DNA from 2 places in the Paeniglutamicibacter sp. GQ140 genome. Region 1 is predicted to be linked to the other one. Evidence: predicted binding sites of a transcription regulator. Region 1 holds the regulator's gene; the other holds the start of a gene.
What was found. Region 1 encodes Rex, which represses fermentation and respiration genes when NADH is low (regulators of the CRP and FNR family bind a similar motif). Its sites were predicted from a motif close to CTTGTGAANNNNTTCACAAG; they were not measured.
Positions count from the first base shown of each region.

Region 1 (3,404 bases):
GTCCCACCGCCTCAAGCATCGGGATATCGTTGTGCGAGTCGCTGTACCCCCAGCATTCGTCAAGGTCCAGCCCCTCCGTCAGGGCCAGGTCCTGGACCGCCTCGGCCTTCGCCGCCCCATGCAGGATCTCGCCGACCAGGCGACCGGTGTAGAGCCCCTCGACATGTTCCACGCTCGTGCCCAGTGCGCCACTGAGCCCGAGCCGGCGGGCCATCACCGAGGCGACCTCCAGCGGCGTGGCAGTGACAAGCCACACCCTCCGCCCGGCGTGCAGGTGCTGGTCGGCAATTGCACGGGTGCCTGGCCAGATTTTCGACTCAATGAATTCGTCATAAATTTCATCCCCGAGCGCAACCATATCCGCCACGGAGAACCCTGCGGCCATCAAGAGCGCACGGTCGCGGATGGCCTGAATGTCGCCGAGGTTCTCTCCCCGGGCCACAAAGCGCAACTGGTGGAGGGCAAACCATGCCACCTCACGCAGCCTAAATGCCCGTCGTTGATACATTTTTCGGGCTACGGCGAATAGCGATGCGCCGCGCATCATGGTGTTGTCCACATCGAAGAAGGCCGCGGTCGAGCTCGCGTGCACCGGCTCTTGCCCAGGGACTGAAACAGGGGAAAGGTTAGAGGGCATCCGCCCAGTGTATTGCAATCTTTTTTGGCGGGAGCGGTAGCGTTGGGGCATGAGCAGTGAGCAGACCCCGCGGGAAATTACGTTGTTGGTTCGGTCCGGATGCCATCTGTGCCTGGCCGCGATCGAGACACTCGATGAGGTCACCAGCCGGCTGGATTACACCTGGCAGAAAGTTGACATCGATCAGGACGCTGAACTCTTGGCACGCCACTCGGAAGAGGTGCCCGTGCTGTTGGTTGACGGACGGGTGCGGGACTTTTGGGTGATTGATGCCCAGCGCCTTGAGACCTTGCTGACCAGTTAGGGCGAGGCGTCGCATGAACTGGTTGATAAGTCATTAAGGTATCCAAGGAATTGAGTCAAAACAGAATGCCCACCGAGCGCGCCCCCGCAAGCAGCGAAGCAAACGTCCCGGCTGCCGACCCTCAGATCGAGCGTGGCCTGGTGCCCGACTTGACCGTGGAACAGGCGCCCACCGGTTCGCTGGGCAGGCTTCTTCCCGAAGCGACCCTTGCACGGTTGACCCAGTACCTGCGGGCACTGAACACCATGCAGACGCGCGGCGAGGCACGTACGTCATCAGGTGTCCTGGCCACGGAAGCGGGGGTTAATCCGGCGATCCTGCGCAAGGACCTTTCTCTTCTTGGATCTTATGGGACCCGTGGAGTGGGCTACGTGGTGACGGAGCTGGCCGAACATATCTCCAAGGCCATGGGGCTCCTGCGTCAGTGGCGCGTGGCAATCATCGGTGCCGGAAACCTGGGCCGTGCGTTGTCAGGGTATGGCGGATTCAGAAGCCGCGGATTCGAGATCGTTGCGCTAATGGATTCCTCACCGGAGGTTATCGGAAGCACAGTCGGGGACTTGCAGGTCCAACCCATTCTCGATCTCGACAAGATCCTCGAAGACACCGGCGCAAACATGGCCGTGCTGTCAGTTCCCGGGGCAGCCGCCCAGGACTTGTGCGACAAACTGGTGGCAAGCGGTGTACGAAGCATCCTGAGTTTTGCCCCGGTTGTGCTGCACGTCCCGGCAGGGGTCAATCTGCGCAAGGTCGATCTGGCCACCGAGCTGCAAATCCTGGCCTACCACGCACAAAACCTCGATTCCTAGGTGCCGGTCGAAGATCAGCCATCAGCCTTGAACACAAAATGGTCCGTGGGATCCAGCCGTTGCCGGCTCGATCCCACGGACCATTTTTAGGAGGCGCTGTTTAGCGGTATCCGGCCGCCCGCGCCGCCCGCCGCGCGGCAATAAACTGGCTGGAGGGGCGCAACCAAGCAAAGACCACGCCGGCCACGCCCAGAACGACCGAGAGGGCCATCAACACTCCGCTGCCAATGCTGAACAACGACAGGACTGCGAAGATCGTGGCGAAGATGCGTGCGACACCGCTTCCCTTGCGGACCATGAACGCAATCAGGACGTATAGCAACAAGCCGATCACCGCGAATACGATCGCCGTGGTCTGGATCATGGGGATTGCATCGGTGATGCTCATTCCCGCAGCCTCGAGCTGTTCCTCCAGCTCGGGAACTGCCTGGACCTGTTGCATGATCGCGGCGGTGCTCAAACCAAACACGGAGCTCAACAAGAATGCGACGCCTGCAGCCAGGATCGCCCAGAAAGAGGTGTCCAGCTCCTTGGGGCGGTGGGTGGGCATCTGGGGCGGTGCAAAGTTGCCCTGCGGGGGAACCGGGAATCCACCGGCGTATGGTTGCTGGCCATATGGCGACTGCGGTGGCTGCTGGCCGTAGGGGTTGTTCGCTGGTGCAGGCTGGCCATATGGGTTGGGGTTTTGGCCATACGGATTCGGCTGCTGTGCGCCGTACTGCGGCGGCTGGCCGTACGGGGCCTGCCCGGCAGCATTCGGATCTTGCGGTGCACGCTGTCCGTATTGCGGCGGTGCGGGGTCCTCGGACGGCTTCTCGGGATTCAGGGGATCATTTTCAGGGGTAGACATAACCTGCTCCTTGGGGTTGGAAAAGTACGGCTTATCCTCACGATATCGGTTCGAGATTGCTTTTCACCCCTCCCAAAGGATGGTTTTTCGTTTCGCCGGAAACTTTGGCCAAAGTCCCTACATGGGTCGGGCCTTGCAGGTTGCCTGAGGTGTTGGGTAAAGAGGCAGGGGCATTGCACCAACGGCGTCGGGGCGCGTCCAAGGGTCGGCCGCGTGGGCAAAATCAAGTATCCGGTTTAGGTAACGGAACAAAGATTTGAGACACTTAATTCATGTCGACTGCCACCGTTCACCTTCTGCGTCACGGCGAAGTGTATAACCCGGACAGGGTCCTTTACGGTCGGCTACCGGAATTCCACCTCTCCGATCTCGGCAACCAAATGGCCGAGCGGGCCGCGGAATACTTCACGGCCCAGCGAAACGCCGGTGCAAATATCACCCACTTGGTGTCATCCCCGCTCGTCCGGGCACAGGAAACGGCAATGCCCACCTCAGCGGCGTTGGGCCTGGAAATCGTGACAGATGATCGGATCATCGAGGCAGCGAACCGCTTCCAGGGGCTCTCCCAGATCAAGAACCGACTGAAGGAACCGAAGTACTGGTCCTACGTCGTAAATCCATTTCGTCCATCCTGGGGGGAACCCTACCGGGACCAGGTGGAACGAATGATGACCGCCATTGTGGAACACCGCGACCGCGCGGTGGAACTTGGCGGCCGAGGGGCGCAAGCCATTTTGGTCAGCCACCAGCTGCCCATTTGGGTTACGCGCCGCTCCGCCGAGGGCAAGGCCCTGTGGCACGACC
Region 1 is NZ_JCAXDW010000010.1:8,006-11,409, forward strand. It holds gene AC6CHY_RS14045 (HAD family hydrolase) at 1-637, opposite strand, end outside; gene AC6CHY_RS14050 (glutaredoxin family protein) at 687-941, shown strand; gene AC6CHY_RS14055 (redox-sensing transcriptional repressor Rex) at 1,007-1,750, shown strand; gene AC6CHY_RS14060 (hypothetical protein) at 1,851-2,600, opposite strand; gene AC6CHY_RS14065 (histidine phosphatase family protein) at 2,873-3,404, shown strand, end outside.

Region 2 (3,404 bases), on a different contig from region 1:
ACTATGCCTTGGTGAAGGTGGTCAGTTGCGTCGCGTTGGACCAGCCGGCTGCGCGCTCGGCGCGCGTTCCGGCGGCGGTGTCCGCGTTGGTGACCATGAAAAGGACCGGCAGCCCCTGGCCGTCCGCCATGGCAGCAAGGTTCGCCAGGATCGCGGCACGGAATTGCTCGACGTTCGAGGTTGCGGTGATGCTCGGATCGCCGAGCAGGGCAAAGCCCTCACCGAAGCGGATCCGTCCCCTGCCTGCCGGGGCATCGAAATCTGCAATTTCGACCACGTCATAGTCGTCCATGGGGGCCTCGAAGAGGGTTGCCGTTTCCGGCAGCGACACCACTTGCTCCACGTCGCTGGCCAGGGCGACCAGCAGTACGCGCCGATCGCTCAGGCTCCAGCCCCGCGAGGTAAGTTCCCGGACGACCGCCTCGTCGGGGGCGCCCAGGAATGTCAGCCTCGTTTGTCCTCGGTGCTCCGTTAGGTTGGGGTCGCCCAGCAGGGCTGGGAGCCCCTCCGGCGTGGGCCAGGCACAGGTGATTTCGTGGTTGCTTCCGTCTTCGGAGCGGCTTTGCAGTCGTCCCGATTCGTCACGGACGACCGTGCGGTCGCGAAGCAGGGCAAAGGAGCGGACCCACGGGGGGAGGCTTGTGGACTCGAATGGCATCTGGCGGCTCCTGTTCCAAGGACGGCAAGGGACAAACGACTTGGGACGCCAAAAGCGTGCCGATCCGTGGTGGCCGTTGCGCTTTCGCGCCCCTCGCAAGGGGTCAAGACCGACTCTACGCCTGCGGCGGCGGATTCCGGGGCACGTTGGGCAGTGTGCCAATACGGGGGCCGCTTGGGTCAGGACGCGGCGCGCACCAGTGATAGGACGTCATCGAGAATGCTGCGGACAACGGGCATGCGCGAGAGCACGACCAGACGGGCGACCACCGGGGCGACGTTCTTGATGAGCCGATGGCTGCGTCCGGCACCGGGGGAGGTGTCATACGCCCAGAAAAGGAAAATGCCCCGTTGAATCAGCCACAGCAGCTGGGGGAGATCCGTGCGGATGGCCATCGGGGGCAGGGGCCTGCTGGCTGCCACCACCTGCCGCCACAGGCCAAGTTCGAGGGCTCGCTGGACATGGCCGAGTTCCGCGTTGGATCCGGCGAAGGCCGTGCGGATAAACGCAGGCCCGAACTCGTGGAAAGGCGACATGATTTCCAGGGCCTTGTCCAGCGCAATGCGCAGGTTCGTCTCCAGGTTGTTTCCCGGCACCAACAGCGGCCACGTGGCCCCGCGGTGCTCCTCGAGCAGTTCCCGGAACAGCTCGTGGACGATGGAGTCCTTGGACTCGAAATAGTAGTAGGCGTTGCCCAGGGAAAGCCCGGATTCCGTGGCAATTGAGCGCATCGTGGTCCCGGCGAACCCCTTGGTGGCGAAGAGCTCCATGGCCGTGTCCAGCAGCAGCTGTCGGGTCTGGGCGCTCTTTGCCGTCGGCTTCCTCATGGCGCTCCCTTCCGCACTCGGCGTCAGTGTCCATCATAGCCATTTTTGAACATGTTCAAAACTGCGATTTCCGGGCCGTGGGCGGTGAAATGCCGGTCGGGACCGCCCGGGAGGACCCCGGGAATGCAAAAATGCCAAAACGGCGGCCGGGAAGACATGGGATACTTGGATCTCAAGTGCTAATACAGCGAGTGGTCCCCACGGCCCCGATTTCCCCCCATGCGTCGACCGCGGCGGAAATCGTTGCTCCGGGATCGGCTTGGCGAACCACTTCTTCGATTGGGAATCACCATGGGCGAAAACAGCGCCTCAACTACACAACGTCCGAAGGCATCGCGCGCCGTTTTTGCGTCTGCGGGGAGCCACTACTTTTCAACCGTGCTTGCACTGATGGCCGTCGTGGTCATCCTTTCCAACGTCGGTGCGGCCAAGGGAGTCACCTTCGGCCCCATCGTCACCGACGGCGGATTCTTCCTCTTCCCGCTGGCCTACATCCTCGGTGATGTCATTTCCGAGGTCTACGGATTCAAGGTTGCCCGGCGGGCCATCGTCACCACCTTTGCGCTGGCGGCCTTCTCGACGCTGTGTTTCTGGATCATGATCCACCTGCCCGCGGCCGAATGGTATGACGGGCAGGCGGCCCTCGAACGCACGCTGGGCCCGGTCTGGCTCATCGTCCTGGCCTCGCTGCTCGGCTTCCTGGTGGGGCAGACCCTGAACTCCTGGGTCCTGGTGAAGATGAAGGAACGATTCGGCGAACGCGGCCTGGTGGGCCGCCTGATGGGCTCGACCGGGGTGGGCGAATTCGCCGACACGCTGATCTTCTGTTCGATCGCCGCCACCGTCATCGGCATCACGGACCTGCCCACGTTCGCCAACTACGTACTGGTCGGATTCGTCTACAAGACGGCGGTGGAGTTCCTCTTCGTGCCGGTGACAACGCTTGTCATCCGCTGGTTCAAGCGCCGCGAGCCCAGCTACGAGCTGCAGGCCGCGACGCCGGGAACCCCTGCGTAGGCACGCGGCAAAACATTTTCGGGGGCGGTGGCCCTTCGCCTGTGCGTGGCGAAGGGCCACCGCCTCTTTCGATGCCTTCCCGTGGGTGGATGCGCTGTGCGACCCAGTGCGCATCCTTTCCGCGGCGGAGCTTCGGCCAAAATGCCACCGGCACGTTGCGGCACTTGCACCGCGGCTGGGCCTAGTCTGGGCACATGGAACTACTCACGGCCGCCGGGCTGAGCTCGGCCGCGGGACTGAACGCATACATCCCCCTGCTGGTTCTGGGGCTGCTCAACCGCTTCACCTCGTGGGTGGCGCTGCCGGACGGCTGGGGCTGGCTCTCCAACGGCTGGGCCCTGGGCATCCTTGCGGTGCTGCTGCTCATCGAGGTCGTCGCCGACAAGATCCCGCTGGTCGACTCGGTCAACGACGCGCTGCAAACGGTGGTGCGCCCGGCTTCCGGGGGACTCGTCTTCGCCTCCGGCGTGGGCGCCGAAACCGTGGCCGTGTCCGACCCCGGGAACACCTTCGGCTCGGCACAGTGGGTGCCGCTTCTCATTGGCGCGGTGATCGCGTTGGTCTTCCACCTGCTCAAGTCCGGGTCGAGGCCGCTGCTGAACATGGGAACGGCCGGGGTCGCGGCCCCGGTGGTGAGCACCGCGGAGGACGGGGCCTCGCTGGGACTGAGCCTGCTGGCCATCGCCCTTCCCGTGCTGGTGCTCGTGGCCGCGGCGGGCCTGGCCGTGCTGCTGTTCATCGGGGTGCGCAGGCTGCGGTCAAGGCGCCCCGAAACGGCGGGCTAGGGTCCCGCCGCCACGATCAGACCGCGACGGTCTCCAACCCCTGGGGATCGGGGGCCCCGGCGTAGTAGCGGGACATGACCCGTTCCTTGAGCTCGTGGAAGGTGCCGTCCTCGATGG
Region 2 is NZ_JCAXDW010000006.1:227,850-231,253, forward strand. It holds gene AC6CHY_RS10970 (hypothetical protein) at 2-658, opposite strand; gene AC6CHY_RS10975 (TetR/AcrR family transcriptional regulator) at 838-1,485, opposite strand; gene AC6CHY_RS10980 (queuosine precursor transporter) at 1,777-2,502, shown strand; gene AC6CHY_RS10985 (DUF4126 domain-containing protein) at 2,697-3,287, shown strand; gene tgt (tRNA guanosine(34) transglycosylase Tgt) at 3,304-3,404, opposite strand, start outside.
Region 2: the regulator Rex is predicted to act here: its motif matches at 1,528-1,547, upstream of AC6CHY_RS10980 (queuosine precursor transporter).